2 regions of the Brevibacillus gelatini genome follow, and region 1 is predicted to be linked to the other one. Evidence: predicted binding sites of a transcription regulator. Region 1 holds the regulator's gene; the other holds the start of a gene.
What was found. Region 1 encodes LexA, which represses DNA repair genes until DNA is damaged. Its sites were predicted from a motif close to CGAACATATGTTCG; they were not measured.

Region 1 (11,787 bases):
CTACGGAATCTCCGGGCTGTACGTGCCATTTGACGATTTCGCCTTCATGGATACCTTCGCCGAGCTCCGGGAGTCTGAATGTAAAACGACTCACAGTATCTCCTCCTTTTAAACACTACGCTTCAATGAACAGCCTGCAATTTTCGGAAAGAAGGCGGAAAGCTTTCAACTTTTCCGCCATTATGTCTGTTTCCGATTAGAAATCGAGCACTTGCGTGAGTCCGTCTACCACGCGTTTCACGTCAGGCAGCCAGATGTCCTCTGCTTGTGCAAACGGATAGACTGTATCCGGCGCAGCGATACGCAGCACAGGCGCTTCGAGGTGGAGAATGGCGCGCTCGTTGATTTGCGCGATGATTTCCGCAGCAACACCGGAAGTTTTTTGCGCTTCCTGCACGACAATCGCACGGTTTGTCTTCTTCACGGATTCAACGATGGTGTCAATATCGAGCGGGCTGATGGTGCGCAGGTCGATGACTTCTACCTTCGCGCCGCGCGCTTTTTCAATCTCTTCTGCAGCTTTCAGGCTGGTATGCACCATGGCACCATAGGTGATGATGGTAACATCGCTGCCTTCTTTTACTACGTTTGCCTTACCCAGCGGAATAGTGTACTCGCCCTCTGGCACTTCTTGACGGAAGGAACGGTACAGCTTCATGTGCTCCAGGAACACGACCGGATCGTTGTCGCGGATCGCGGAGATCAACAGACCTTTTGCATCGTACGGGTTGGAAGGGATGACCACTTTCAGACCCGGAGTTTGCAGCATCAGGCCTTCCAGGGAGTCAGCGTGCAGCTCAGGTGTTTTCACGCCGCCACCGAACGGGGAGCGGAATGTTACCGGGCTGGTGAAGCGGCCGCCGGAACGGTAGCGCATACGAGTCGCTTGCGAAGCGATCGCATCGAATGTTTCAAATACGAAGCCGAAGAACTGGATTTCCGCAACCGGGCGGAAGCCGTTGATGGACAAGCCTACAGCAAGTCCACCGATACCGGACTCGGCAAGTGGCGTATCGAATACGCGCTGCTCGCCGAATTCCGCTTGCAAACCTTCTGTCGCACGGAATACCCCGCCGTTTTTCCCTACGTCTTCCCCAAAGACAAGTACGGTTTCATCGCGTTTCAATTCCACGCGCAATGCATCCGTAATGGCTTGAACCATTGTCATTTGTGCCATGGCTTATTTCGACTCCTTCGCCAGGAATTCTGCCTTTTGCTCTTCGAGTGCAGGCGGCAGTGTCTCAAACATTACATCGATCAGTTCTGTCACTTTCATTTTCGGTGTTTCGTCCGCTTTTTTGATCGCGTCCGCAACAGCTGCTTTTGCTTCTTCAATAACAGCTTCCTCGTCTTTTTCGCTCCAGAGGCCTTTGCCTTCGAGGAATTTGCGGAAGCGGATCAGTGGATCGCGCAGTTCCCACTCGCTTTGCTCTTCACCGGTACGGTAGCGGGTTGGGTCGTCACCAGCCATGGTGTGCGGACCATAGCGGTAGGTCAGTGCCTCGATCAGTGTCGCACCTTCTCCGTTCAAACCGCGCTCTCTCGCTTTTTTCACCGCGTAGTAAACAGCGAGGATGTCCATACCGTCAACACGTTCGCTGGCGATACCGGCAGCGACTGCTTTTACGGCGATGTTCTCGGAAGCTGTTTGCTTTTCGAACGGCAGGGAGATCGCGTAACCGTTGTTTTGCGAGAAGAAGATCACAGGCAGCTTGTAAACGCCTGCGTAGTTCATGCCCTCGTAGAAGTCCCCTTGGGAGGTAGCTCCGTCACCAAAGTAGTTGATTGCCACGCGTTTTTCACCGCGCAGTTTGTAGCCCATTGCAACACCTGTCGCTTGTGTACATTGCGCTGCGATGATGATCTGTGGCATCAGTACGTTTACGCCTTCCGGAATACGTCCGCCTTCGATGTGTCCACGGGAGTAGAGGAAAGCTTTGTACATTGGGAATCCGTGCCATACCATTTGCGGAATGTCGCGGTAGCTTGGCAGGATGAAGTCTTCTTTGGAAAGCGCTGCCTCGGAGCCGATCATGCTTGCTTCTTGACCCGCTACAGGCGCGTAAAAGCCGAGACGGCCTTGACGGTTCAGGCTGATGGCGCGTTGGTCCCACACACGGGTAAAGACCATTTTACGCATCAGTTCACGCAACTCATCATCGGAGAGCTCAGGCATCAAGTCAGGACGAACAACCGTACCGTCCGGTGCAAGAATTTGCAGCGGGGCGTTGTTCTCTGTTTGTTCAACAGCAGTGGTTACGCTCATCTCATTCACCTCGTCACTAGAATAAGGGGCTTCCTGCCAGCCGTCCGTTCTCACGCATCCATCGAGCAGATGCTTCATGATGGCGGCATGAGCGAAGGATGTCGGAAGTGTCCCCAACTTAATGAAAAAAGAAGAAAAAGTTGTCTCGTGCAAGAAAAGGCTTACAGCGCCGCCTGCACTACCCTGTTATACTGCAGAAAAATTATCTGTTCAACGTGTTATAGTATTGATATTACAGGGTTTATTTCCTCTCTGTTATCATTTACTATAAAATCTGTATCAGTTTTTTTCAAGGCTTAGTTTTACATTTGAGTAAACAGGAGTGTAATTCGATGTCTGAATATGTAAAACGAACGATTGTCAAAGAAGAAGTGCCGAGCATCCATGTGGACACTCCCCGCTCGGTCAAAGTGTACCTCCCGCCGGGCTATAACGAGCTTCTGTCCTATCCTGTCGTATACTGTCAGGACGGAAATGACTTTTTTACGATGGGCCGCATCGCCACAATTGCCAATCAACTGATTCTCGAAGAAGGAATCGAGCCGTTTCTTGTCGTCGGTGTTTCGGTGGACCGGGGCAAGCGGACGAGTGAATATTCGCCCGTTGGAACAAGAAACGCAGCGTATAAACGCTTTTTTTGCGAAGAATTGCTGCCGTACATCGAGGATCGCTATCCCGTAAGGCGCGACAAAGCTTCCCGTGTGCTCGCAGGCGACTCACTCGGGGGAACTGTGTCCCTGCATCTTGCCCTGGACCATCCTGAGCTGTTCTCGCAGGTGCTTGCGCTGTCGGGAGCCTTTTTCCAGCCGACGCTCGACGCCATCCAAAGCAGCGAAAGCCTCTCCTGGCTGCGCATCTGGATGGTCGTGGGGCTGGATGAAACAGCAGTGGAGACACATATCGGGACATTTGATTTCGTGGAATGGAACCGGGAAGCGAAAAAGCTGTTCACAGCCAAACAGGCCACCTTGTCCTATTCCGAGAAGCCGGGCAACCACGTCTGGGGCTTGTGGCAAAAAGAGCTTCCGGATGCCTTGCGTTACTTTTTCCCGCCGTCACGCCTGTAGTCTGCTGGCTCGGCAGTCCTTGCGCTTTTTCACTAGAGGGCTCCGTTGATTTCCTTAATATCCTCGTATCCGTAGTAACGGCCATCCGTCATGTAAATGCCTTGGTGGGTGGCCTTTTCAATTTCACCTGCAACCTGCTGCGCATTTTGCAGGACGATGTTGACGATCTTGCTCTCGTCGCGCTTCATCTGGTTTTGCAGCCGCTCACGCTCTTTTGCAGTTATCATCTTCATCCCTCTTTTTCCTCAGGAGTCAATGGCTATAGTATTTCTTTGCAAGATGGGAAATACACGCGAGTAAAGGAGAAAACCCCCGCCCAGCCCGCAAGCGCCACTTTTCCCTCACGAACAGACTCACTTTCCCTTACAGACAAACAGATGTTCTTGTATTTCCTGTTCGCCTGGCACCCCTGCTTTTAGGAACACTTTCCACATTGCGTCAGCCATTCTCTCTTTGCTAAGATGGAGGGGCAACTCACTTACATACAGTTAGGAGACTTGACCGATGAAGGTAAAGATTACCCGCAATGCAGCCAAGCAACTGACCCCAATCATGGAGCAGGAAGAAGACAAAGAGCTGAAACTGCGTGTCTATATCACCCACGCGCACGGCGATCATGCGCACTACGGCCTGGCACTGGACAAACCGACTGAAGAGGATGAAGTCGTCTCCACTGACAAGGGAATTGATGTCGTCGTGAAAAAAGACGAGCCATTGCTGGATGGCGTCATCATCGATTACCTGTACCTGCCGCAAGAAGGCTTTGTGATTACCAACCCGTCCAAAGGAAACACAGGCGACCATTAATCGTCTGGTGAATCGTACAAAAATCCCCTCTGCTGCCCGATCAGCCAGAGGGGATTTTGCTATTTGCCAGCTTCAAGCTGGGTGTATCGTTCCGGTGAAAGTGCAGCCAACAGCGGTGCCTGCTTGCCGGACACCCGCGCCATCACGAGGCGGTGCACAGGCCGGGTCATAGCCACATAGAGCAGCTTCGCGTCCCATTCGTTTTTTTCGTACGCATCCACATCGACCAAAATGACCGCATCAAACTGCAAGCCCTTCGTCAAATAGGCAGGCATGACGATTACGCCACCTGGGAACTGGCTGTCTTTGCTGCCGAGCAGTGTCAACTCGGGCATCCTCCTCACAAGTGCTTTATGCGCCTTTTTGCTCGCCTGAATCGTCTTGGTGACGATTGCAATCGTTTGCATGCCTTCTTTTTGCAAAGCGGCAACCCGCAGGCTGACATCCTCCCATAGCTTCGCAGGCGAATCGGCCTCGACCATGATCGGCTTTTCCCCATGGCGCAGGACTGGTTTTGCCAAGACCGTTTCCGGCAGTTCAATCTGACGCAGCACTTCGTTGGCGCACAGCATGATTTCAACCGTCGAACGATAGCTTTGCGCCAGCGTATAATAGGCGGGACGAATCTGCTGAAAAATGCCTTCTGTCAGTTCCTCCCAGGCGTGAATGCCGCGGTAGCTGTGGATGCCTTGGGCAATATCGCCGACAATCGTCAGCGAATGGCGTTTCGTCGCGAGCGCAATCACGGCAATCTCCAGTGCGCTCAAATCTTGCGCTTCATCCACGACAGTATGGTCAAAGTGCTCGGCCTTGTTCATTCCTTCGATCATATGCTGCAAATACAAGAGCGGCGCAATATCCTCCGCTTCCAGCCGCTCCTGCGCAAACAATGCCGCCGATGACTCGCTCACGTCGCGGATCACCTCGTCTGGAATGTCCGCTGGGGCGAGCTTGCGCAACAGTTTTTCATCCGCAATCAGTTCGCGGTACGACTCGAAAATGTCCAGTCGCGGAAAGGTGCCGAGATACGTATCCAAAATTTGCTCCAGCATTTTCTCAAACTTCGCCAACCCTTGCTTGTCGAGGTCGACTTTTCGTTCGCGCAAATGGGAGTATAGCTGCTTGTTCATCTCCTGCTTCAAATGCTTGCGCAACGCATCGACACGACGATGATACGGCAGGGCGCCGAACTGTTCCAGAAATAACTGGCGAATCGTCTCAACCGGAATGGAGAAGACCTGTTTCGTCTTGCTGTATAGAAAGCGCAGTTTCTTGAACGGAATCCGCGTCTCGATCACGTAGCGTATATACTGTTCCATGGCTTCCCGACACGCAAGCGAGCCTTTGAAGCGCAGCCGATGCCGGGTGATTTCCCGCTCCCGCTCGTCCTGTCCTTCCTCAAAAAACAGTTGCAGCGGTTTGTCCGGACTCACGATCCGCCAGCCTTTGGGCATGAGCGGCTTTACAAGACGCGCCGCCCAGTCTACGAACGTCGATTGCTGCACATCGTCGACGCCAAGCTCGGGAAGCACCTCTGATATGTACGTCAGAAACATCCGGTTCGGAGCAAACACCATAAATTTTTTCGACATCATCGTATCCTGGTAGTTGTAGATCAGGTACGACAGCCGATGCAGCGCGATTGTCGTCTTTCCGCTCCCCGCAACCCCTTGTACGACGGTCGGCCGATCTTTTTCCGCGCGGATAATGTCATTTTGCTCTGACTGAATCGTCGCGACAATATCTTTCAAGCGGCTGTCATTCGTCATATTCAGATTGGCGTTCAAGAACTCGTCGATAAAGCCTTCCTGCAAAAACTCATCCGGGTGTCCCATCTCGCGGTTGATCGTCTCTTTTACAGCGCCATCGTAGATCCCGACGATTTTCCCGTCCTCAATCGCAAAGTTGCGCTTTAATCTCACCTCGCCGCGCACGATTTCGCGACCCATCCGGTAAAACGCATCCTTGCTCTCTCCGGAATAATAGAGACTGGCAATGGGCGCCCGCCAATCCACGACGACGGAATCGAACGTATCGCTGCGTACAATCCCTCTTTTTCCGATGTACACCTGATCCAGCTCGTACACCTCGTCCTTGAGAAAATCGACCCTGCCAAAGTACGGCTTGGCCCGTCCGTGATCTTGCAGGTAGCGCAAATCTTTTGCCTTGCTTGCGTTTACGACCTGTTTCACGTAATCATCGGTCGCATCCCGAATCTCTTCGCGCAGTCGCACGATCTCCTCATCGATCAATGCAATCGTCTCGTTCAGCTTGTTCTGTTCTGCCTCGTAATCGCGGTGCTGGGTACTCACACCCATCCCCCCTCTCGTCATTTATCCTGTTGTTATTGCATTTGTCTGGCGAGCCAGATTCCCGCCGCGCAAGAGAAAAGACCTATCCCAATACTGAGCAGGGCGTAAGCGAGACCGCGCAGCCATTGCCCCTCTCCCCAGAAGGAAACCACTTCCAGCGAGAACGTGGAAAACGTCGTGAATCCACCCAGCATTCCCGTGGTAAACAACAGATACAGTTCAGGCGAGAATCCTCCCCGCTCCTTGCCTATCACAAACAAAACGCCGATTGCAAACGAACCGATGACATTCGCCAGCCATGTGCCGACAGGCCAGCCTGGCAGATTTGCCACCTGCGCCAGCCCATAACGAAGCAACGAACCGACTGCTCCTCCAACTGCTACAGCCACCCAAGCCAACAGTTTCCCCTCCTCGCTCGCCAAACAGGCAGACTGCCATAAGGAACAAAAAGACACCCGAGCGTCAAGCAAGGATGTCTGCCGTATCAGCACAAACAAGTTTAGTGTTTTGGACGATGATCCTCAAGATCTTCCACATAGCGGATGGAATCCAGATTCGCTCGAAGCGACATTTTAACCGCATCGATGTACTTTTGGCGCAGCGCTTTTTGCTCTTGCTTTTCCTCGTCGGTCAAGCCCACTTCGCGCGATTTTTTGGCCAGTTCATTGATTCTTTTAATTTCCGCGTCAGATACCACTTTCCGGTTCCTCCCACTCAGTAGTAATGCCGCTTTATTATATCATATCAGTCGGAACTGGCAAGATAGCTGCCGACAGACAAGTGCCGAATCAGTCCGCTTCCGGGATGAACAAGGTCTGCCCCGGATAGATCAGATTGCTGTCGAGGTCGTTCGCGATTTTGATGTCCTGAACCAGATCACGCACATCCACCTGTTCCGACGGTTGATGACGCACAGCGATCGTCCAGAGACTGTCGCCGGAACGAACGGTCACTTCTTTTCCTTTTGGCGCTGGCGGCTCTGCTTGGGACGCAGAGGCAAACACCAGTTCGGTCAACAGGTAAAAAAAGAGAGAGGACGCAATCAAAAACAAAATAGCTTGTCCCCTCGTGATGCCAAGACGGACGCGGCGAGGCTGCTTTTTCTCAAAACGGTTATGGCTAGACATGACTTTCATCGTAATAACCCCCTGCAAACATACGTTCTATGTTTTCGTAACCCCATCTTAAATGAGAACATATGTTCATGTCAAGAAAAAAACAGACACTCCTGCAAAAATGTGTGCGGCTGCTCTACGCATCCGTTTCAGTTCGGGAGAAAGCCGGCGGCGCCGCTGCCTATTGCCCGGCTCTGCTGCTTTGACCTGCATGCATTAGCCCTCATCCCCTGTCAACCCATCCCCTATCGACTTAAAGGCTGATTCCGGGAAGGGCGCAAATCGAATCCATTTACCCGGTCAAAAAATCCTGTTCGCCTCCGGATCGAACTTATGTTTGTCGAACGCAAGATCCCATGGTATAATATTGGAAAACTTGTTCGAGAAATCAGGGGTGTCTCTCTATGTCAAAACTATCCAGCAGGCAACAAGCCATTATTGAATTCATTCGCAAGGAAGTTCGGGAAAAAGGCTACCCGCCATCCGTCCGCGAGATCGGCGAAGCTGTCGGACTTGCCTCCAGCTCTACCGTGCACGGCCATCTGGCGCGCCTCGAAAAGAAAGGGCTGATCCGCCGCGACCCTACCAAACCCCGCGCCATTGAACTACTTTCTGAGGAAGACCGCTTCCAGGACAACTTCGAAGACGCTGTCGTCCGCGTCCCTGTCATCGGTAAAGTAACTGCGGGACAACCGATCACCGCGATTGAGGATGTGGAAGAGTATTTCCCGCTTCCAGAAAATATCGTGACTTCTGACAAGGTGTACATGCTGCGTATTTCCGGGAACAGCATGATCGAGGCCGGCATCCTGGACGGCGACTACGTGATCGTGCGCCAGCAGAACGTCGCCAACAACGGGGATATCGTCGTCGCCATGACCGATGAAGACGAAGCGACAGTAAAACGCTTTTTCAAGGAGAAAGACCACTTCCGTCTCCAGCCGGAAAATGCAACGATGGAGCCGATCATTTTGGACAACGTCACCATTCTCGGAAAAGTCATTGGCGTCTATCGCCTCATCCACTAATGGTTTCCGCATATGCGCATGAAAAAAGGACAGCCCCCGCTGTCCTTTTTCGTCTCTATTCTACCTGGCAAGAAAAAACCAGACGATCATACCCACCTGCAACACCACTTTTACTACCGCGCTGCCCAGAAAGCCGACCAGCGAGCCGAAGCCCGCTTTGAGCGCTTTTTCCATCGGTTGCTTTTGCACGAGCAGCTCCACCAGCACCACAAGCACAAACGGCAATATCAGCATCCCGAGAGGCGGGAACACGAAGATTCCGAGAAAAATCCCTACGGCCGCAGCCACCGAAGACCATTTGGAACCGCCGTATTTTTTCACGAAGAACATGTTGGTCAACAGATCCGCCCCGTACAGCAAAATACTGAGCACGACCATCCCCCACCAGAAAGACGCTGGCAACCCCGCTCCCGGATCGGCGATGAAAAAGTGATAGAGCAAAAAGCCTGCCCACAGTAAAATCGTATCGGGCAATACTGGCAAAAAGATGCCGGCGATACTCAGTGCAAAAAGCAACAACACCAATATCCAAAGTACAATATCCATCTGTGAAGCACTCCTCTCACATAGGTATACGAGAAACAGCCGATTCAAGTTGCACTCTTCTCTCAGGAAGCTGTGAAATCGTTTGGGAGGAGCACCAGCACAAAAGATAGCAAAACGGAGGTTTTTCATGAAGCGGAACTGGCGCGACCTCTCTTACCTGCAAAATGGGACAAGCAAGCAAAAAGCCGCGAAACAGGCGATCGAGCAATCCGCCATCATGCAGCGACTGAAAGAATTTGATCCTGTGCTTGCGGGCACGATCCCTCTTGACATCGACATCGCCGACAGCGACCTGGACATCATTTGCGAAAGCTACGATCTCGACCGATTTGCTGCCATCGTTCGCGCTTCATATGCGGCGTATGAAGGCTACAAGGAAGCTCGTCTGCTCGTGCAGGGCGTGCCTACCTGCCTGATTTCGTTTTTTGCCTGCGGCTTCTGGTTTGAGCTGTTTGCCCAACCTCGTCCGGTCACAATGCAAAATGCGTATCGGCATATGGTCGTCGAACACCGTTTGCTTTTGCTCGGCGGCCCTAACGTCCTCCATGACATACGGCAGCTCAAGCAAAACGGCTTGAAAACGGAACCAGCTTTCGCCTCTTATTTTCACATCCCGGGAGACGATCCATACCAGGCGCTGTTGGAATTGGAGAAGTGGACGGACGAACAGCTTCACGCTCTGGTAAGGAGATAAAGGCCACCTGTCGCATCGGACAGCACGGAGCGTCCTGCAAAAACTGACGAACTCATCCCCCAAAGACGCGATGCAAATCGCAGACGGATGATTTATAATGGAAACGACTGCGCGGGCAATTGGTTGCCCGCATAAGAGCAAACGCCAGCGAGGGGGTGTATGGTTGGTGAATGGAATCAGTTTGCCAGATACTGCAACGTCTCATGCAAAGCCCGGAAATAAGGCGATACTTTGCATGAGGTGGACAGTCGTTTAGACAATTCATCGCCTTCTCTTACGTATCTCATTTCTTATTTCCTGGCTTTGCCCCTTATTTTTCACTTCAAAAAAATAAGGAGCGAGCGGAAATGAAATATGTAAACGCAGCGAGCATGCTGCCAGAAACTTTGATCGCAGAAATCCAGAAGTACGTGCAGGGAGAACTTTTATACATTCCAAAGCCAAAAACGTCCCATCACAAATGGGGAACCCGGACTGGCTTTCGCAAACAGCTGGACGAACGGAACAACGCCATCCGCAGCGCTTTTCGCGAAGGCGTTTCCATTCAACAGCTGGCCACGCAGTATTTTCTCTCGCCGGAAACGATCAAAAAGATTGTATACGCGAAATAGACACAAGCACTGGCGCGTCCACGAGACGGTCAGTGCTTTTTATATGCCGAGTTCTTTTTACAATCGTTCTCTCCCTTTCCTCCGCACTCCGCTCCTTTTAGAGTAGTAGATACAGACTACGACTCCAGACAATCAGCGGAGTACACAGCAAGGAGGAACCAGACGAGATGGAACCCTTTATTTTCCCCCATCACTACCACTTTATCAAGGCACAGGTCCAGAGCCTGTTGAATGCTTATGCGGGCAGCACAGATCCAAACGTGATCCGGGCCCGCAAGGAAATCGCCCAGGAATCCGTATTTCAGCTCTACCCTGAGCTGACAGAGGAACAAAAGCAACTGCTTGCGTCGCTTTCTGTCATCAAGGAAAAAAATGAAGCCAAACAGTTTCTGCTGCGGCTGTCTCCGTATATCATCCCGTTCCCGGCGTTGACAGAGCAAGCCATCAAAAAAATGTTCCCGAAAGTCAAGAAGCTCAAGCCACCTGCGACGGCGGAGATTCCGTATGCGGAAACTACGTATGTCAGCTGGTTCGACTGCGGGTCAGACAAAAAATATGTCATCGCCAACTACGGCGACAAGCTGATCGGCATTCACGGCGTTTTTACCCCGCTGCCGCAAAAAGGGATTTGTGCCATCTGCAACAAAATTACGGAAATCGGCATGTTCGTCCTGGAAGCGCGGAGTTCCAACGACGGCACGTATTTGAAAAAAGGCAACTATTTGTGTCAGGACAGCATCACCTGTAATCAAAATATCCGCTCACTGGAAAAACTGCACGATTTTCTTGCGCTCATGGTTAAATGAGCATGAGCAGCAGGAACGCAGTCGAGCGTACAAAATGATCGCGGCTCCTTGTTTTCCGTGCTTGAACAAGGAGTCGTTTTCGTATGCTGTAAACACCCACAAAAGCAAAACCCCTCGCACCAACAGGCACAAGGGGTTTCACTTATTAGTAAGTGCTCATGTACTGCTCGCGCTCCCAGTCGTGGACGCGAGTGCGGAACATATCCCACTCGATTTCTTTTGCTTCGATGAAGTGAATCAGCGCGTGCTCACCCAGCGCTTCGCAAATCACCGGATCGGCTTTCAGGCACTCGATTGCTTCTTTGAGCGTAGCTGGCAGGTTGCTGATGCCGTTTGCTTCGCGCTCTTCTTCGGTCATGACGTAGATGTTGCGGTCGACCGCTGGCGGCACAGCCAGTTTGTTTTTGATGCCGTCCAGACCTGCTTTCAGCATGACAGCCAAAGCGAGATACGGGTTTGTAGCTGGGTCTGGGCTGCGCACTTCGATACGGGTTCCCATACCGCGGGAGGCAGGGATACGGATCAATGGAGAGCG
Region 2 (11,787 bases), 250 kb from region 1:
ATGTGGAGCGTTTCGCTCTTGCAGGGCATGGGCATCAATCCGCCCAAAGGACTCATTACCCGTCCGATCGTGTCCGTCTCAATCAGCACGTACAAGCCTTTTTCCTCCAACTGCTGAAGAAAATCTCCCCAGCATTTGGAAGTGATTTGCTCGGCGTGCTTGGTGAACATGACACCCATTTCTTTTGCTTGCATGTAAAATCCACTGTTCCTCTCCATCATATATCTGCTTTAAATAAGATATTCTAACAATACAAGGAAACAATCTGTTCTGGCAAAAAGTGTTTCAGTCAAAAAAAGACGAAAAACGGTTGTTTTTGACCGCTTTTCGTTTCAGGAATCGCGCCGCTTTTTCACACACACCGTTTCAGCGCGGCACGCTGTTTTTTGCAGCTTGCTTTTTTTCCGAGAGCTTTTTTTGCTTCCTCGATAGCGGATCGCCTGCTTGCCCAGCGCAACGTTCATGCACTCCTTTGTCTTTTACCTGCAGAGTGCCCGGCCAGACCGTCGCGCATGAATGGTTGGTTTTAGAAAGGCGCTGCCAGCTCTGCATGCAGCAAGCGGGCAAACGAAAGCCAGTGCATCTCCGATCCTGCCCGCAGCTTCAATCGCCGCGCTGCCTGATCGATGTGCACGACCTGTGCCGACAAGCGGCGCGGCGCCTGTCCGTCATAGTACGTCAACGTCAAAACGCTCTTTGTCTGGAACGCCTGCCATACCAGCTCGCTCAGCGCTCCCAGCTGCTCCTGGTCCAGCTCAGGCGGCACGTAGCGGCTCTCCTTTTCCTTCATGCGCACATACATTTCCCGATGCTCCGGCAACACAAACCGGCTCGTGGCAAACAAATTTTCCTTTTTGGATACGCGTGTCTCTCTCATGCTCGCTTCTCTCCTTGGTGATGATCTCGTACCCATGCGCCGACAAGCTCCTGGCACTCGGCGCGCAGCACCTCAATGATATAGCTCGCTTCCCGCAAGTACCCGCGCTGCCGGTAATGAACCACGTACGCATAGTCCTCGCGGCGGGCGCTGACAATCGTGCAGCCGAGCTGCCGCAAATGGCGGCGCAATTGATGGTGCTGGCGCTCTGCCCAGCGCGAAAGCTCCAGCAGTACGTCCAGATAAGACAGCTTCAGCGGCACAGGCCGCATCTGCTCCACGTCCACCATAACCGCGCGAAACAGGATGCCAAACAAAATATATTGGCGCACCAGCTCCTGCTCCTTCGCTTCTCCTGGCGCAATCGGCTCCGTCACTTGTAATGCCCTCCGATCTTGCGCGCCCGCTCCCTGGCCTGCCCGGACTCCAGCGCCGAAGCCGCCCGCAGGATCGCATCCGGGCCAAACCGCGCCCGAATATCGTCCATCGCCTGGGCAAGCGAGCGCCGCTTGGGCGTGTCGGTAAACAAATTCAACTGCACGACATTGTCAGGAACGAGCTGCCCTAACGTGACGCCAATGCTGCGCACAGGTCCCCCTGTCCAGTGCCGGTCAAACAGACAGCAAGCCGCTTCGTACAGCGCCATGGCATCATTCGTCGCTTCCGCAAGCTTCATCTGCCGCCCAAAGCCTTCTTCCGGCGCCAGATTCGCGCCGCGACAGCCGACGGAGAGCACCTGGCCCATCCGTTCTTTTTGCCGTGCCCGCCGACACACTTCTTCGCACAGCTCCAGCAGCACGACCTTGATTTCTTTTGCGGTATGGTAATCGCGCGGCAATGTCATATGGTGGCCGATGCCTTTTTGTGTCACGTATTCGTTCAGGGAAACAGGCGAGTCGTCCATCCCGTGCGCTGTGCGCCACAGCACCTCGCCATTCACGCCCCAGTGGCGGATGAGCACGGCAGGCCTGAGCGCGGCCAGCTGGCCGATCTGATAGATGCCCATCCGATGAAAATGGCGCTTCATGCGGGAGCCTACCCCGAACAATTTTTCGATAGGCAGTCGCCACAGCGTATCGGCAAGCTGTTCCCGCTTGAGCCAAAATACCCCTGTTTCCTGCTTCTTGGCAAAATTGTCACAGGCCATTTTCGCCAGTACCTTGTTCTCCCCGATTCCGACCCGGCAGTTGATCCCCGTCTCCAGCCAGACGCGCTGCCGAATCTCGGCAGCCAGTTGCAACGGATCGTTGCCAAACAGGTGGATGCTGCCTGTCACGTCGAGAAACTGCTCGTCAATCGAGTACGGCTCCACCTGATCGGTAAACGACTGGAAGATGCGCGTAATATCCAGCGACACCTGGAGGTAATGCTCCATGCGCGGGCGCACCACCACGAGTTGCCGGCATTTTTGCTGCGCCTGCCACAGCGCTTCTGCTGTCACCACTCCGTATGCTTTCGCAAGCGGACATGCGGCCAGCACCACTCCGCTGCGCCGCTGCGGATCTCCGGCGACCACAATCGGCTGATTCCTGAGCGCCGGGTTCTCCGCTTTTTCGACGCTGGCGTAAAAACTTTGCATATCGATCAAAAAAATGATTCTTTTGTTCGCCTTGGGCATCACCATCATCCTCTGAATAAGAACTTGTGTTCTCATTTGAACTTTGTTCTTATTATAGCAAACGTATGTTCGTTTTTATACCTGTCCGCCCGAAAAAAATACATGGTAATTCCTTCCGAAAAAGACAAGCACACGCTGGCACGTATTTGGCCGAGCGTGTGCGAATCCCATCCCATATGTTATTTTTTTACTACCGGAATCCAGATTTCACTGCGAAACGTTGGCGATGTGGTGTCCTTGTCTGCATTCCAGAGTATTTCCGGTCCTTCGGACAGCTCGTAGCCGGAAGACAAAAACCACTCGGAGTAGATGCGCCCCCAGACGTCCTGCAGCGTGTCCGGGAAAGGTCCTACTGCTTCAAACACCGCCCAGGTAGAGGCCGGAACCTCCAGCTTCGCCAGGCCTTCCGGGCATTCCAAAGTAGTTGCCACCCCGATGTAATGGTCCAGCTCGCTGTTTTCCAGACGGCCTTCGGAAAAATTGGTGGATGCGCTCAGCATCCCGCGCGGCTCCATATTGGAAAGAGACTTGAGCAACCGGATCTTCTCGGCATCCAATGACGCCCACATGGCGGCAATCTCGGGATTCACCCCGTTGTAGATCAGCGGAACCCTTTTCTGCAAGCCCACGATGCGAAATGCTTCTTTTTCTACCATACGGTAATTCATGGCACTGCCTCCCTTGATGGATAGATGGAAGGTCATTCGCGGATAGGCTTTCAAGGACTGCCCGCTGGCTCTCGCTTCGCTCGGCGTCACCCCGTGCATCTGGAAAAAGGCGCGGGCAAACGAGTCAGGCGAGCTGTACCCGTACTTGACAGCGATGTCGATCACCTTCATCCCGCTGTCCCTCAGGTCAAAAGCGGCGAGCGTAATGCGCCGACGTCGGATGTACTCCGAAAGGGGAATGCCCGCCAGAGACGAGAACATTCTTTTGAAGTGATATTCGGAGCAACAGGCGATCCGGGCGACTTCCTTGAAGTCGATCTCGCCAGCGAGATGTTCCTCGATGTAGTCCAAAGCTTCATTCAGCTTTTCCAGCAAATCCATGAAAACGACCTCCCTTTCCCCCACAGAATAGCAGACGCCAGACGAAGCCATCCGACATTTCGTGCCCGATTATGCAGGCTTGCGAAAACTGCCATTCCTGTCCGCCGAAATCAGAGGCAATTTCGCCCTTGGCCGTGGCAGCGAGCGTACACGCGATTGCTGCAAGCTAGGGCGCAAGCGTACGATCCGTAATCACGTACAGCCATTTTCCGTCCACGCTTGCCCCTAAGAGAGAAAGCCCCGCCGGAAGACCCGACACGAGCACAGACTGTTGCTTCGTATCGGCGTCAAACAGGTACAGCGACTGCTTCAAGTCGGCTTCCTGTGCAGCTTTTTCCCATTCGGAAAACAGGTAACGGTGCGTGCCAGGCAGCCAGAGGCCTTGTCCGCGCGTGTCCATCAACTGCACGTTGCCCTTGAACAGCCCCGCATTCCAGTACATTTGATACTCCCCGTCCGTCGACTGGACGTACCCGGACCAGGAATCAGCCGGAACCGGGGGATTCCAGTCGATGACCTTGCCGCTCTTCCAGTCGTAGCGCTGGCGAATCTCCACAAAGCCCGCTTCCTCGCTTCTCATGGCAAACGTGGCGTAGCGGCCGTCGTCATGGAAGGAGACAGGCAGCACTTCCCCGTTGAACTCGCTGGTCGGAATCCAGCCTTTGACCGCTCCAGGAAGCCGCTTCTCTGTTCCTTTTCCCAAGTCATACACGACCAGGTCGAGGTCTTTTTTCTGGTCGGCCCGTCCCACCGCCATCAACAATTGCTTCCGATCATGGCTAAAACTTGCTCCGTGCACATATCCTTGCACCTGGACGCGGGTGACACTGTCGCTGTTCGGAACGGTTGTTCCTTTCTCCGGCTGGGCGTAAAAGAAGCCGCGCCGATCAGCAAAAAATACGCCCTCACCGCGGTAGTTGTCTGTCAACTCCACGGGATACGAAGTCCGCTGCTTTGTTTTCATATCGTAAATCGAGTAGAGCATCGGAAAACGGGCATCGCACTCGCAATACTTCGTAAAACGGCTCTGCAGCACATACCGCTGCTCGCGGTCGAGGAACTCCATGTCGGTCATAACGGAAAAGTCGGTCAACTTCTCCCGCACTTTGCCGTCTACGGAAATGCGCCAAATTTGCGAAGGCGGGAGCACGACTGCGTGAAAAGCGTTGGAATCGCCGATGACCGAGCCTTTTGCCGATTTGGCTCCAGCCGCGCTAAGCACGTATTCGGTCCAGTCCCGCTCGCTCGTCTTTTGTTCCGGAAGCGTCACCAGCACCTGCAGCTGACGGTTGTTCGCCCAGTGAAACGCAAAGCCTGGCTCGATGAAGCCCAGGCCCGCTCTCGCCGCTTCCTCCTTCGCGTGCTTGCGGATTGCCGCTTCCACGCTGCCGCGGTCCATCTCCTCGCGAAAAAAAAGCGTGTACGCTTGCGGAGCAGGTCCGACCACGGTGCGCAGCGGCGACTGCAGACGCGGGTCCTCGTTCAATTGAATGACCACGTCTTCTTTCATGGACGCATAGTCAAAAGGCCGCTCCGGCTGCTTCCAGTCACTCGCTGCTTTCGTCCCCGCGCCAGTTGGCAGTGGCTGGGCGGACGCCGCGAGCACTGCCTGCCCTGCGCCTGTTTGTTTTTCTTCCCAAGAGGCTGCAGAGGCGCTGAAGCCCGTCATGACCAGCAATGAACAGCCCAACGCGATGCTCATTCCCCGAAGATTTCGCAAAAACACAAAACTCGCCTCTCTCCCCAGTAATTTTTTCCACTCTCAAAAAGGAAATACGTTTTTCCCTGTCATTTTGTCACGTTTTTTTGGGGAGAGTTTTTCAGCAAAACGAAAGGACCTCCTTCGCACACACAGGTGCGGCAAGAGGTCTTTTTTTTGCATGCTTAATCGAACACGATGCCATCGAGTACGCCTTCGCGCTGCAAATAATCGCGCAGCCACTGGTACGCCGGGTCCCGCCAAAAGGAGTCGTCGGCCACCAGCCGCGCCGTCTCCTGTCTGGCAACCTCCAGCGCCTTGTAGTCGGCCAACAGGTCGGCGACTTTGAACTCGGGCAAGCCACTCTGTTTGGTGCCGAAAAAGTCACCCGGTCCGCGCAATTCCAAATCGCGCTGCGACAGCTCGAAGCCATCCGTCGTCTCGCACATGACGCGCATCCGCTCTTTGCCGATCTCGGACTTCGGATCGGCAATCAGGACGCAGTACGACTGCTCCGAGCCGCGCCCAACCCGGCCGCGAAGCTGGTGCAGCTGGGCAAGTCCAAACCGCTCGGCATCGTAAATGACCATGTAGGTAGCATTCGGCACGTTGACGCCGACCTCGACCACCGTCGTCGAGACGAGAACCGCGTACTCCCCGGCGAGAAACGCTTGCATCACCGCATCCTTTTCCTTCGCAGGCAAACGGCCGTGCATGAGCCCTACGCCAAACTCCGGGAAGACGTGGGAGAGCTGGGCGTGGACATCAATTGCATTTTGCACGTCAAGCTTTTCCGATTCTTCGATCAGCGGGCAAATGACGTACGCCTGCCGCCCTTTGCGCAGCTCGTCGCGCATCTGCTCCAGGACAGCCGGGAACTGGTCGTGCTTTTTCCACGTCGTCTCAATCGGCTTGCGGCCTGCCGGCATCTGGTCGATGGTCGATACATCCATATCGCCAAACGCCGTAATCGCCAACGTGCGGGGAATCGGCGTCGCCGTCATGAACAGGACGTCGGGAGTGAGTCCCTTGCTGCGCAAAATGCGCCGCTGCTCGACGCCGAAGCGGTGCTGCTCGTCCGTAATCACCAGTCCGAGCCGTGCAAAGAACACGTCCTCCTGAATGAGCGCGTGCGTCCCGACAACGACGTCAATCAGCCCCATTTGCAGCGAGCCGATGACTTCCCGCCTGCGCTTGGTCGTCAAGGAACCGGACAACAAGGCGACCTCGATGCCGTAGTCCGCCAACAGCTTCGTCAACGACTGCACATGCTGCTCGGCGAGAATCTCCGTCGGCACCATCAAGGCTCCCTGATAGCCAGCCTTCACGGCAGCCATAAGCGCAATCGCAGCCACCACCGTTTTTCCTGAACCGACATCGCCTTGCAGCAGCCGATTCATCGCATGCGGGGCGCGCATGTCGTCCAGGATTTCCTTGACGACCCGCTTCTGCGCATCGGTCAGCGGAAACGGCAGCCCTTTGACAAACTGCCGCACTTCGTCCATCGGAATGTCCAGGGCCACCCCTTCTGAATGCTGTCGGTTAATGCGGCGCAGCATCTGTATTTTCAACTGGAATAAAAAAAGTTCCTCGAACATGATCCGCCGCCTCGCCAGCCGCCCATCCTCGGCATTTTGCGGAAAATGAATCGAATGAAACGCCTGGACGCGCGGCATCAGCCGGTAGCGCTCGACGATGTCTGGCGGCAAAATCTCCGGAATGTCCTTGCCGTATTGCACAAGCGCCTGCTGGATCGACTTGCGCAGCAGCGTATGCGTCACATCGCCGCCAAGCGGATAGATCGGGGCCAGCTCGCCCCGTTTGGCAGCCCGCTCCGAATCCACTTCGGTCATCTCGCTGACCGTAATCTGCAGCTTGTGCTTGTCCCATTTTCCCGTCACGAGAATTTCCTTGCCGGGCGAAAGTCTGCTTTTCACAAACGTCTGGTTGAACCAGACAGCCGTCACGACCACACGATCCATGACCATTTTGACAGACAGGCGCGATTTTCGTTTCCCATAAAAACGAACAGAGGGTTCGCCGTACACCGTGCCCGCCAGCGTGACCCTCTCTCCGTCTTTTACTTCTGTCAAATCGCGCACGCGGTAGTCTTCGTAGCGGGAAGGAAAATACTCCAGCAAATCACCGATGCTGTGAATCCCGAGTCCCGCAAATGCCTTCGCCCGCTCCTCCCCTACCCCGTGCAAAAGGGAGACGGGCGCTTGATACACAGAAGCCATTTACTTCTCCAGCCGTACGCCGAACACTTTCGCTTCGATCATACGGCCCGTCTGGGTAGCCGCCAGCCCGCCCTGCGCCGTTTCCTTGAGGGCAGTCGGCATGGAGCAGCCGATTCGGTACATCGCGTCAATCACTTCGTCTGTCGGGATCACGCTCTTGATACCCGCCATCGCCATGTCGGCAGCGACTGTCGCAATCGCGGCTCCCATCGCGTTCCGTTTGACACACGGCACTTCCACCAGTCCGGCTACGGGGTCACAGACCAGACCGAGCATATTTTTCAGCGCAATCGCGACTGCCTGCGCCGATTCCTCCGGCGTACCGCCCGCCATCTCGACAATCGCGGCTGCCGCCATCGCTGTCGCCGAGCCAACCTCTGCCTGACAGCCGCCCGCAGCACCGGAGATGAACGCGTTGTTGGCAATGCAATAGCCAATCGCGCCTGCGGTGAACAGGTAGTTGACCATCTGCTCGCGCGTCGGTTTCAGCTTGTCCGAAACAGCAAACAGCGTTCCCGGCACAATCCCGCAGGCTCCTGCCGTCGGCGTCGCCACGATTGTCCCCATCGCCGCGTTTACTTCGTTGACCGCAACGGACATCGAAACGGCGTTGAGCAGCGTCGGCCCGGACAGGAAAGGCTTGTTTTTCATATAGTCCTGCAGCTTTTTGGCGTCTCCGCCCGTCAGCCCGCTATGGGAGCGGATGTCTTCGGCAAGTCCGCGCTGCACGGCTTTTTCCATCACATCGAGGTTGGCGTACATGTCTTGCATGATCGCCTCTCTCGTCCGCTGGGAAACTTCCATTTCCGCTTCAATCATCACCTGGGAGATTTTTTTTCCCTGGGATTCGGCCAATTCTACCAGTTCAGCTACGTTACGAAACATCTGGTTGATTCACTCCTCTGATCCTGCTTTTCGCACTTTTGGGCTCAGGCTGCGAGCTAGAGCGAGAGCAGGGAAACGTCAAAAATATGGGGAATCTGACGAATTTCCTCCAGCACTTCTGCGGATACCGTCGAGTCCGTCTCAATCGCCATCAAGGCCCGCGAGCCGCGCTCGTGTCGGGACACTTCCATGAACCCGACATTGATCCGGTGCTCGGTCAGCACCTTGGCTACGGCGGCGATCATCCCGAAACGGTCTTCATGCAAAACGAGGAGCGTCGGCGTGTCGAAGCCAAGCTGAAAGGAAAATCCGTTTAACTCCAGCACCTCGATCTTGCCGCCGCCAATCGACACGCCGACCAGTTCAATCTGGTGCTGATCGTCGGACAGCTTGATCCGCGCGGTGTTCGGATGCTCTGTCAAAACGTCCGAAGTGGTCAAAACCACTTCCATGCCGAGTTGTTCTGCAATCGAAAGCGAATCTTTCAGGCGCAAGTCAGACGTCTCGAAGTCGAGAATCCCGGCAACTGTCGCCACGTCGGAACCGTGCCCCTGGTACGTTTTCGCAAATGATCCGTAAAAAGTTATGTCTGCCCGCTTTGGCTGACGTCCGAACAGCTTGCGAGCCACCCGGCCAATCCGGGCAGCGCCAGCCGTATGGGAACTGGATGGTCCAACCATGATCGGGCCGATGATGTCAAATACGCTTTTATACTTCAACCGGTTCTCCTCCTGAATGACAAGGGGTTCAACAAGATTCACTCTCATTGTATCCTACGGGCTGTAAAAGCGCCACATGGGAAAGTGTAGCGCCTGTTTTGCCCTGCTGCGGCGGTCGCCCCCTTTTGAAACCGCTTCCAAATCATGCCATACCTGTTCCAACAGGGGGAATTGCTGTCCTGCTTCTACTATTGTTTGTCGACTTTCCGGCCCTCTATCCGCGCGCCATCCGGGAGCATGTCAGCGTATGTGAGCAAGCGCGGCACCAGTCAGGACGAGCCTTCCGGATCATCCTTCGCTACACTGCGCATCGCGGCCTGGCCGGGGTGCTGTTCGCCGCGCTGATGATCGTCGGGTTGTTTACTATAAGTAAACAAGGCGGCGTAAAAAGCCCCCCGTCGTTTGGGAGGCTTTTCGCTATGTGTACGAGGACTTTCCTGCCTACTGCTTGACCATCAAGACAGCGAGCAGCCCTGGCCCTGTATGCGTACCGATCACGGGCCCGATCTGCACCAGGTGCGATTCCGTCACCTGAAACTCGTTTTTCACCCGCTCCAACAGCTCAGCCGCCTGCTCGTGGGCGCAGCTGTGGAGGATGGCGGCTTTGACAGGCTGGCCCTGCGCGTACTCCTGCAACGCTTCCAGGACGCGGTTGAGCGCTTTTTTCGTCCCTCTTACTTTGTCAAAAGCAGTCACATATCCCGCCGGGTCCAGCGTCAGGATCGGCTTGATGTTGAGCAGCGAGCCGATGACAGCCGAAGCGCGGCCAATCCGTCCGCCCTTTTGCAAAAATTCCAGCGTGTCGACGATGAAGTAAACCTGCACCTCATCCAGATAGCGGTCGATCTCATCGAGAATCTGCTCCTTGCTCTTCCCGGCCTGCGCAGCCTTCGCCGCTTCCACGCAAATCATCCCGTGGACAAACGAAGCTTTGCGCGAGTCGATCACGGTAATGTCCATCTTGTCATCGAGCATGGATTTGGCGATCATCGCCGATTGATACGTGCCGGACAAAGCGCCGGACAACAGGATGGCAATAATCTGCACATCGCTTCCGTACTGGTCGCAGATCGCCTTGTACGCTTCGGCAAACTCCAGCGGAGACGGCTGGGAAGTCGTCGGCAAGGCTTGTGACTCCTTCAGCTTGTCAAAAAACTCGGTGGAAGAGATCGTCACTCCGTCCAGATACGTCTCCGCCCCAAACATGACCTTCAGCGGAACAGCCACAATCCCGAGCGACTGCCTGACAGACGCATCAATATCAGACGCGCTGTCGGTAAGAATCACAACTGGCATTCTCGCGCACTCCTCTCCTCATTACTCCACGGAAAAAATGAACGGATACAGCGGCTGTCCGCCAAACTGAATCTCCACTTCCGCATCCGGGTATGTGTCCGCTACAGCTTCCTGCAACGCTTCCGCCTGCTCCTCTGTCGCGCCTTCGCCAAGGAACATCGTGATAATCCCGGTGTCCTCGTCCACCAGGCTGAGAAGCAGCGTCCTGGCGCACTCCAGCAATTCCGGTCCAGCCGTGACGATTTCTTTTTCGGCGATGCCGATAAAATCGCCTTCCTTGATCGTGACATCCCCCATCTGCGTATCGCGAACGGCATGCGTCACCATTCCCGTCTTCACCTGGGTCATGGCTTTTTCCATCAGGGAAGCGTTTGCAGCAGGCTCGGCATCCGCCTGGAATGCAAGCAAAGCGGCCAGCCCCTGCGGGATGCTCTTCGTCGGCACGACCGAAACCGGAACCTCGGCCAGCTCGGCTGCCTGCTGCGCTGCCATGACGATATTGCTGTTGTTTGGCAGGATGATGATATGTTGCGCATGCAGCCCGGCAATCGCCTTCATGAAATCTTCCGTGCTCGGGTTCATCGTCTGGCCGCCCTCGACCACGACGTGCACACCCATGCTGCGCAAAATTTTCGCGATGCCTTCACCTGCCGCAACTGCGATCAGTCCGTACGGAAGCGGCTCGCCCGCTGTCGAGGCTGTCTGTGCTTCCTTTTTGCCCTCTTCCGCCTTGAGAATGTTCGCATGCTGCTCGCGCATGTTTTCAATTTTGATCCGGTGCAGACTGCCGAACTGCTGGGCGTATTGCAAGACGCTGCCCGGATGCTCTGCGTGTATATGTACTTTGACGATCTCGTCGTCCGAAACGACCAACAGCGAGTCTCCCATCGTATCCAGATGGCTGCGGAACAGCACCTCGGAAAAAGGCTTTTTGTTCGGCTCCGTGCTGTGCGCCACATGAACCATGAATTCCGTACAGTAGCCGTACTTGATGTCCTCGGTCTTCATGTGGACTTGCGCATTGTGCTGCTCGGAAATCAGCTTGTCCAGCTCTTCCGGACTCACGGGCTGCTTGGCCTGTTCTTCGCTTCCGATATGTTCCTCGCCGCGCAAGGCGCGCAGAAAGCCTTCGTAAATAAACAAAAGCCCTTGCCCGCCTGAATCGACGACGCCTACCTCTTTTAGGACAGGCAGCATTTCCGGCGTGCGCAAGAGGGCAGCTTGCGCCTGCTCGTACGTTTTTTCCATGACAGAAACAATGTCATCCGACGTGCGTGCTGCACGCACAGCCATCTCCGCCGCTTCGCGGGCTACAGTCAAAATCGTGCCTTCCACCGGCTTCATCACTGCCTGGTAAGCAGCGTCCACACCGGACTTCAAGGCATCGGCGAACTGACGGGCATT

Region 2: a site for LexA is predicted at 2,554-2,567, ahead of AAFJ72_RS13460 (DNA polymerase IV). Genes of this name have one in related genera too.

The regions. Positions count from the first base shown of each region.
Region 1 is NZ_CP154342.1:2,558,975-2,570,761, forward strand. Features, by position in the region: gene AAFJ72_RS12210 (dihydrolipoamide acetyltransferase family protein) at 1-94, opposite strand, end outside; gene AAFJ72_RS12215 (alpha-ketoacid dehydrogenase subunit beta) at 197-1,177, opposite strand; gene pdhA (pyruvate dehydrogenase (acetyl-transferring) E1 component subunit alpha) at 1,181-2,266, opposite strand; gene AAFJ72_RS12225 (alpha/beta hydrolase) at 2,599-3,333, shown strand; gene AAFJ72_RS12230 (hypothetical protein) at 3,366-3,566, opposite strand; gene AAFJ72_RS12235 (HesB/IscA family protein) at 3,838-4,140, shown strand; gene AAFJ72_RS12240 (HelD family protein) at 4,200-6,452, opposite strand; gene crcB (fluoride efflux transporter CrcB) at 6,485-6,841, opposite strand; gene AAFJ72_RS12250 (DUF896 domain-containing protein) at 6,952-7,149, opposite strand; gene AAFJ72_RS12255 (LysM peptidoglycan-binding domain-containing protein) at 7,241-7,588, opposite strand; gene lexA (transcriptional repressor LexA) at 7,972-8,595, shown strand; gene AAFJ72_RS12265 (DUF456 domain-containing protein) at 8,656-9,141, opposite strand; gene AAFJ72_RS12270 (DUF4269 domain-containing protein) at 9,269-9,835, shown strand; gene AAFJ72_RS12275 (CD3324 family protein) at 10,183-10,446, shown strand; gene AAFJ72_RS12280 (FusB/FusC family EF-G-binding protein) at 10,614-11,252, shown strand; gene glnA (type I glutamate--ammonia ligase) at 11,398-11,787, opposite strand, start outside.
Region 2 is NZ_CP154342.1:2,805,123-2,816,909, forward strand. Features, by position in the region: gene AAFJ72_RS13440 (hypothetical protein) at 1-194, opposite strand, end outside; gene AAFJ72_RS13445 (hypothetical protein) at 333-464, opposite strand; gene AAFJ72_RS13450 (YolD-like family protein) at 527-877, opposite strand; gene AAFJ72_RS13455 (hypothetical protein) at 874-1,254, opposite strand; gene AAFJ72_RS13460 (DNA polymerase IV) at 1,251-2,495, opposite strand; gene AAFJ72_RS13465 (AraC family transcriptional regulator) at 2,675-3,544, opposite strand; gene AAFJ72_RS13470 (hypothetical protein) at 3,711-5,270, opposite strand; gene recG (ATP-dependent DNA helicase RecG) at 5,429-7,483, opposite strand; gene sdaAA (L-serine ammonia-lyase, iron-sulfur-dependent, subunit alpha) at 7,484-8,368, opposite strand; gene sdaAB (L-serine ammonia-lyase, iron-sulfur-dependent subunit beta) at 8,425-9,087, opposite strand; gene AAFJ72_RS13490 (DegV family protein) at 9,529-10,383, opposite strand; gene AAFJ72_RS13495 (DAK2 domain-containing protein) at 10,405-11,787, opposite strand, start outside.